One region of the Corynebacterium suranareeae genome, then DNA from elsewhere that is predicted to be linked to it. Evidence: riboswitches for the same ligand, from Rfam matches in the RefSeq annotation. Region 1 holds a riboswitch; the other holds the start of a gene.
What was found. A riboswitch is a leader RNA that binds a small molecule or an ion and turns the genes downstream of it on or off. The one in region 1 is predicted to bind cyclic di-AMP.

Region 1 (3,406 bases):
CTCAGTACCTCATAGTCCAAGGTTGCATCATAAGCATGGGCTTCTTCAGCATTTTGAGTAGAAGCAAAAACAACCATCGAAGCTGGATCTTGCGTAGCGATAAAATCCCGGAGGTAACTTTGAATACCCCCTACGCGGGGCGGAAAATCATTGGTCACAACGAGAGTTCTTCGGGGTGCTGACACAAAAATTCTCCTGACAAGCGTGTTTTAGTACCGGCGGGCTCCATAAAAAGGTGCTGAATCAACAGATACCACCTGAACGGGAATTCCGTAGTCTGAAGCATGAACTATCTTACCGTCGCCGATATACAACCCCACGTGGGTTGCTCCCGGGTAATAACCAATGACATCACCCGGCTGTAGCTCATCACGACTAACTGGAGTTCCACCTGCCATCTGAGCTTGCGACGTGCGTGGCAAAGTCTTACCCATCTGCTGATAAGCCCAATAAATTAAGCCCGAGCAATCAAACTCATTGGGTCCGATAGCGCCCCAGCCATAGGGGCTACCCAACTTAGACAGAGCAGCTTCCACGGCCCCTGAAGTCTTAGAAGAAATGCCCAAAAGCTCCGTGAGATCAACCTCCAAGGGACCATTCTTGGCTGTCCACAGCTCCCGCTCCTCCGCCGTCAAGGCATCGACACGATCCCGAATTTCCGTTTTGCGGGCGTCTAATTGCTCCCTTTCAGCTTCCAGTTCAGCCTGCCGAACTTTTAGCTGACCCAATTGAAATTCTGCCTCCGCCTTGGTGCGGTTAGCTTGATACACCGCATCAGCAGACTTCTTGGTTTCTGCATTAAGGGATTCCACCACATCACTGGTGGACTTAGTCAATGTTGAAAGATAGCTCATTCGATCAATGACATTTTGCGGATCTTCCGCCGATACCGCAATACTTAGAGGATCTGTTACGGTGCCACGATATTTAGCTTGTGCAATGCGGTTGATCTCAGACCGATATGCTTCTACATTCTGCGAAGCGGTCTCAGCAGCAGCACGGAACTCTCCAGCGCGTTCCTGAACCTCCGCAATTGTTGCTTCCCGAGCTTCAATATCAATCTCAAGCTGCTTAACCGCTTCATTCTGCGCAGAGGTTTCCTGGGAAACAAGGTCAATATCTTTGATCAGCTGATCAACTTCCTCAGCGCCAGCAGAATGTGGAAAAACCAACAAGGATCCAACCAGCAGGCTTGATGCCATGATGCTGCCCCAACGGCGACCAAACATCTTCCAAATCCCCTATCAACCTCACTCAAACAACTTCACTACTGTAGCCCGATAACAAGTGCGTTACCCAGGAAGAAAGAAAGCAAGCCACTCTCTACTTCTTAGGTGAGAGTGGCTTGCTTGATATCTGAACTCTTTGCAGCTTAGAAACGAACTGCAGAGTGGAATGGCATGTAATCCAAGGAATGCTCAGACAGCGGAGTGCTGCTGTTGAGGGCGTGGATCACAGTTCCATGGCCAGAGTAGATTCCCACGTGGGTCGCGCCAGAGTAAAACGCAACGATATCGCCAGCCTGAAGGTCAGAGTAAGCAACTGGGGTACCCTGTGCAGCTTGTGCCTGAGAGGTACGTGGGATGGACTTTCCAACCTGGCTGTATGCCCAGGAGGTCAGGCCGGAGCAGTCGAAAGCGTTAGGGCCAGCAGCACCCCAACCGTATGGTGCACCAATCTTGGTACGAGCTGCATCTACAATTGCCTGACCCGCGCTTGCAGGGGCTGCCTGAGCTTCTGCTGCAGGAGCATCAATAACGGCGGCGTAAGCAGTTGGTGCGGCCTGGCTGCTGAGGGAAGGAATCCACTGATCGATTCCTGGGATGTTGTTCAGACCTGGGGTGGTCTCGATGCCAGCGACGTCGATGCTGAATCCAGTATTAGGAACAACAACTTCAGCAGCCTGTGCTGGGGTGGCAATAGCTGCGGTAGCTCCAAGCGCAACTGCTGATGCTGCTACTGCATTACGAGTTGCGTTTGAATTGTTGCGACGGTGCTTACCCACTGATGAAACTCCAAATCTTCCTGTTTGCTGACCGAGTTAGCTGTCGGGTTCGGAGCGGAAGGCTCCTATCCCCACTCCTTCTCTTTTTCAAAAGAACCCTCGTGGGAAACTCACCCCAGGAACACATTTGGTTCCCCGGCTCGCTACATTGTTCAGATGGATGGATCTAAACTATGCTTGCGATTAAGCGTCTATTTGTTTCTGTAATGCGGGATGATGTTTTCAATCCGTCCCGCAAGGTCTCAACTAGGTTACGAAATTGCAACAAGCCTTGTCTAGCCCGCCTACAACAATCGAGCGTTATTAAACTGTTATCGACGGTTGATTTGACCGAGATCAAAAAAGCGAACTCATGCCCCTACCCCTAAGGGTAAACCATTAAAGCCCTAAAAAGTGCCAATACGCTTGCGTTTCAGCAAGCTCACAGCGAATCAAACGATTTCTCTCGCAGCAAAAAACCGACCGCCCAAACGCGACAATCCCACTATGTGACATTATTCACAAGTGGCGTCTTATGCTCTGGGATTTGAACATATGACAACAAAACTCAGAGAACAAACCCTGCCATTTTTGAAACCGTGCACAAGTTGGAGTCACCGTTTGAGCAACGAGGCTAGGATGCTCGTATTTAAAGGGACCCACCTTCCAGTGTGTTGTCATCAACTAGCAACGCCACAAGGACTCCTGAAAGCCGCTTCGAGCCCCGATGAATAAGTATGCTCCCCCCTGCGCCTCCACGGCATCCGCCAGGCACTAGATAGACCTATTAGTGCTTCTAATTGGATGTTGGCTGAGATTTCAAATGACTACGTTAGATCTCATAGGGAACCAAATTCCGACAAGGAATTGGCATAGAAAAACTCCCTGTTGCTAAAACCAAAGGTTTTAGCAACAGGGAGTTTTTGTAAGGAATGCTAGAAACTAGTTCTTGCCTTCATTCCTGTCACGCTCGATGTTTGCCTCGTTGAGTGCGCGGAGAGTCTCTGCTTCCTCAAGGTGGTTAGCGTGCTCGATTTCCTTCGCCTTAGCCACAATATCTTCTGGGTCTGGGCCGAAGAATCCACCACGGGTTTCCACTGCGGAGTAACCAAGCTGGTTCATCTGCTTAGGAACAGCGGCGCCAGCGTATGGCAATGGAATTGGGTGTCCATGATCATCTACAGGGCCAAGCGGCTGGTGAACTTCAATGAATGCACCATTTGGCATCTGCTTGATAACACCGGTTTCAATACCGTGTTCAAGGACTTCGCGGTCAGAGCGCTGCAGGCCAATGCACAGGCGGTAGGTGATGAAGTATGCAATAGCTGGTCCAAGGATTAGGCCGATACGACCAATCCAGGTCATAGCATTCAGTGACACATGGAACTGCATTGCGTAAACATCGTTACCACCGGAAACGGT
Region 2 (3,406 bases), 1.4 Mb from region 1:
TCAGTGGGCGCTAAATAGTCACCGCCGTTATCGTCAGCAGGCAAAGGATCAGGAACACCTATTCTTAGCAATCTGGCATCGGTGCCTAAACACACGAGGCGAAAGAGTTCAGTGTCATCAAACCCGAGTTCTTTTTTCAACCGAGACACAACGCGCACACCCACGCCACTGGACTTCAGGGTGGGGGCGGGAACGAGGCTGAGGGCGTCGATAAGCAATCTCATATGCCGCACAACCTCCAGCCCGGCTGCAAGGCCGGCGTCATCCGACCCCGGTACCGCAGACGGCGTGACTTCCTTGACCTGGGCAGGCAGCTGCTCCCGGCCCTCAATAATGTGGCGCACCATCGCAGGAAGCCGCACCGTCTGCTCATCGACGCGGGCCAGCAACCCAGCAGCAAGCAATTGCGGAACCGGCCGCGTCGGATCGGCATTCGGCCCCGCATCGCGCGTCAGACCGAAGCCACCCGACGCCGCCAGCGTGTCTAAAAGTTTCCGGTGCCTCTCAGAAAGCTTTTCGACGCTTTCCCTCACCTCCTTTTCACTTTGCCCACGATCACCCACCTCGGGAAGCAAACGCCAAAAAGCAGGTAACGCAGCCATCGTTTCCTGAGCAATCATCACCTGCTCATCACCGAAAAGTAGCGCGTAATTTTTCAACGTAATTATTGCTGCATCAATTTGGGCTTCTGAAGGTGCATCGTCTTTTAACGTCGCGCGCAAATACTCCACCACTTCGGGGGCAGAAACCGGGTGGAGCTCACCACCGATATTCGCAGCAGCCTCCAACACCGCAAGTTCTAGCGCATTGAGCTTCAATACGGCACGCACAGCCGACGCTCTTAACTGCAAACGCGCAGCCAGAGAGCCCAAATTAGGCGGAAGAGGAAGGACAGCATCAGGTCGATTTCTTAGGATTACGGATAACTGATCATCACTTTGAGTATCCAGCCAACCCTTAAGGGTGGGGACGGGGGAGTCTTTTTTCATGATGTTGTTAAGTTTAAGCCCTGTTGAGGTGACTTTTGTTCTAAGAGTTTGAAAGAATGTAAGACATGGCAAACGTAGAGAAGAAGCACTTCGTTGATCCGGCATGGCCGGAGCACGACCCAGCTGACGGACATGTAGTTACTGAACTTATCTCCAAGGTCGCAGGCGCATCCAGCCCATGGGGCGATGATATGGAATTCCCAGTCCCTGCAGAAGAGACCGGATACGTTCATCCTTACACCCGGATCAACCGCTAAGGAAGATCCTAAAAAAGAGGCAGCACCCTTTTGGGCACTGCCTCTTTTTGTCGCTGTTTTAAGGGGTCGAAGGCTCCAGAATGACTCTTTGTGCAAAGCGGAACTGTTTGGGCGCTTGAGGGCGATTTTAGAGGGGCTACGTTTTGAGGCCACAGCGGCAGATGTGATTCCTGAAAGCTTCCAGGGCAAGGATTCACCACAAACAGGCCGCGCGCTATGTAAATCGGTCAAAAACTTGCATTGAACCCTTTCTATTTGATGAATCCCCACCACAAATTGAAAAAATCCTTTAGTTTGTGGTGAATATTTGCATGCACCAAAAAAGGGGAGAGAACCTTTTAGGTTCTCTCCCCTTTAAAAAGGAAGCATTTAGCCAACGAAGGAGTTGTAGTAAGCCTCAACTTCTGCTGGAACAGTGATGCCGTACTGAGCAAGAGCTCCGGTTACGGTGCCATAGGTGGACTTGATGGTGTTGAGATCGGTGGAGCCAACTGCAACGTTGTTATCTGCAGGAGCCTTGTATTCGGCCACAGGAGCAGATGTGGACTCTGGGGTGGAGGTGGTGGCAGAAACGTTGCGCTGGGTTGGTGCTGAGTTCAGACCGAGGGATGCAGAGCAAGCAGGCCACGCGCCCCAACCCTGGCCAGCCAAGGTGCGCTCTGCAACAGCGATCTGCTGCTCACGGGTTGCCTGGTATGCGTATGGGGCGAATTCCTGTCCACCGTATGCAGCCCAAGTGCTAGCGGAGAACTGCAGTCCACCGTGGTAGCCGTTACCGGTGTTGATAGCCCAGTTGCCACCGGACTCACACTGCGCCAGACGGTCCCAGTCGGAATCAGGTGCAGCTGATGCGGTTGGAGCCATGATGGTTGCAGCAGCACCGAAAGCGATGGTGGATGCAGCAAGCTTGGTAAACGCAGAGCTAGTCTTAGCGGAGTGACGTCCCATGAAAAGTTTCCTCTCATCTGTCGCCGTCGAGGTTAGCTGTCGGGTTAGAGCGGAGGAGTTGCTCTGCCGGTGGATGTCCGGCTTCACCCCAAGGAGTTGGCCTCCGTGCCCTTCTTTGTGAAAAGATGGCGGGTGGTTTCCCCGTCCCTGTCTGCAATATGTCCCGCATAAATGCGGGAGTTTGTGGTTTAAAGTTCTAATGCACCTAGGTTTTAGTTCAGCCTCCGACCCCAGACAGGGTTTGGCGATGAGCCGGATTATGGATGAACCGTTGCGGTGCCTGGGGTACACGGTATCCGGAAGGTCACGATTGTGTCACGTTATTTACGGAATCTATATCAATTCCAGTAGGTGAATACCCTGAATCTGCAGGTCACACCAACCGAATTGGCGGGTGTGAAATATGTTACATTTCGGAATATTTCGGCATTTGATGTAACTCTTCGCGAAGTTTTGGACGCGATGCCTGCGGTGTATAATAGTTTCTTCTGGTTAAAAACCGCTGATCAATTTGAATCAGTAAATGAAATACGAACGAAAGTGGTGAGGACAAGTGCCTGTCGGAACAGTGAAGTGGTACGACGCGGAGCGTGGTTTCGGCTTTGTCTCCAATCCAGGTGGGGAAGATTGCTTCGTCGGTAAGCAAGTTCTACCCAAGGGAGTTACCGAATTGCATAAGGGACAGCGGATCGATTTTGATTTCGCTGCAGGCCGTAAGGGCCCTCAAGCACTTCGTGTAAAGATTCTTGAAACTCCACGCAGGCGTCCACAACACAAATACAAGCCAGAAGAGCTCAACGGAATGATCTCTGACCTCATCACGCTCCTTGAAAGCAGTGTGCAACCAGGCCTTGCCAATGGGCAATACCCGGAACACAAGGCTGGAGCACAGGTGGCAGAAATCCTTCGCGTTGTTGCTAAAGAGCTAGATTCTTAAAACATTTAAGGAGAGGATCCATATTCGGATCCTCTCCTTAAATGCTTATATGAAGTTACTGGCTGTCTGCTTCTGCCATTGTAGATAGCGACCAGGTGACCGTATAAGGGCTTTCCTCACCATTTTCATCCTGACCGATCATCACGGCAGAAACCTCGACCACAACAAGACGTGGGCGCTCGCCACCTTCCTCAGTTGGATCTACCGACCCAGGAACGGTGGCTTCTGTTGTTTCATAGCTGGTGTGATAAAATTCGTCGTTGGCTGCAGGATCA

Region 2: another riboswitch for cyclic di-AMP. It lies ahead of rpf1 (resuscitation-promoting factor Rpf1); the one in region 1 lies ahead of N24_RS11375 (C40 family peptidase).

Annotation. Positions count from the first base shown of each region.
Region 1 is NZ_AP017369.1:2,458,903-2,462,308, forward strand. Features, by position in the region: gene pimB (GDP-mannose-dependent monoacylated alpha-(1-6)-phosphatidylinositol monomannoside mannosyltransferase) at 1-185, opposite strand, end outside; gene N24_RS11370 (C40 family peptidase) at 210-1,229, opposite strand; gene N24_RS11375 (C40 family peptidase) at 1,373-2,005, opposite strand; cyclic di-AMP (ydaO/yuaA leader) riboswitch at 2,017-2,171, opposite strand; gene qcrB (cytochrome bc1 complex cytochrome b subunit) at 2,927-3,406, opposite strand, start outside.
Region 2 is NZ_AP017369.1:1,012,724-1,016,129, forward strand. Features, by position in the region: gene N24_RS04820 (helicase-associated domain-containing protein) at 1-989, opposite strand, end outside; gene N24_RS04825 (hypothetical protein) at 1,055-1,246, shown strand; gene rpf1 (resuscitation-promoting factor Rpf1) at 1,616-2,194, opposite strand; cyclic di-AMP (ydaO/yuaA leader) riboswitch at 2,200-2,335, opposite strand; gene N24_RS04835 (cold-shock protein) at 2,748-3,131, shown strand; gene N24_RS04840 (DUF2771 domain-containing protein) at 3,187-3,406, opposite strand, start outside.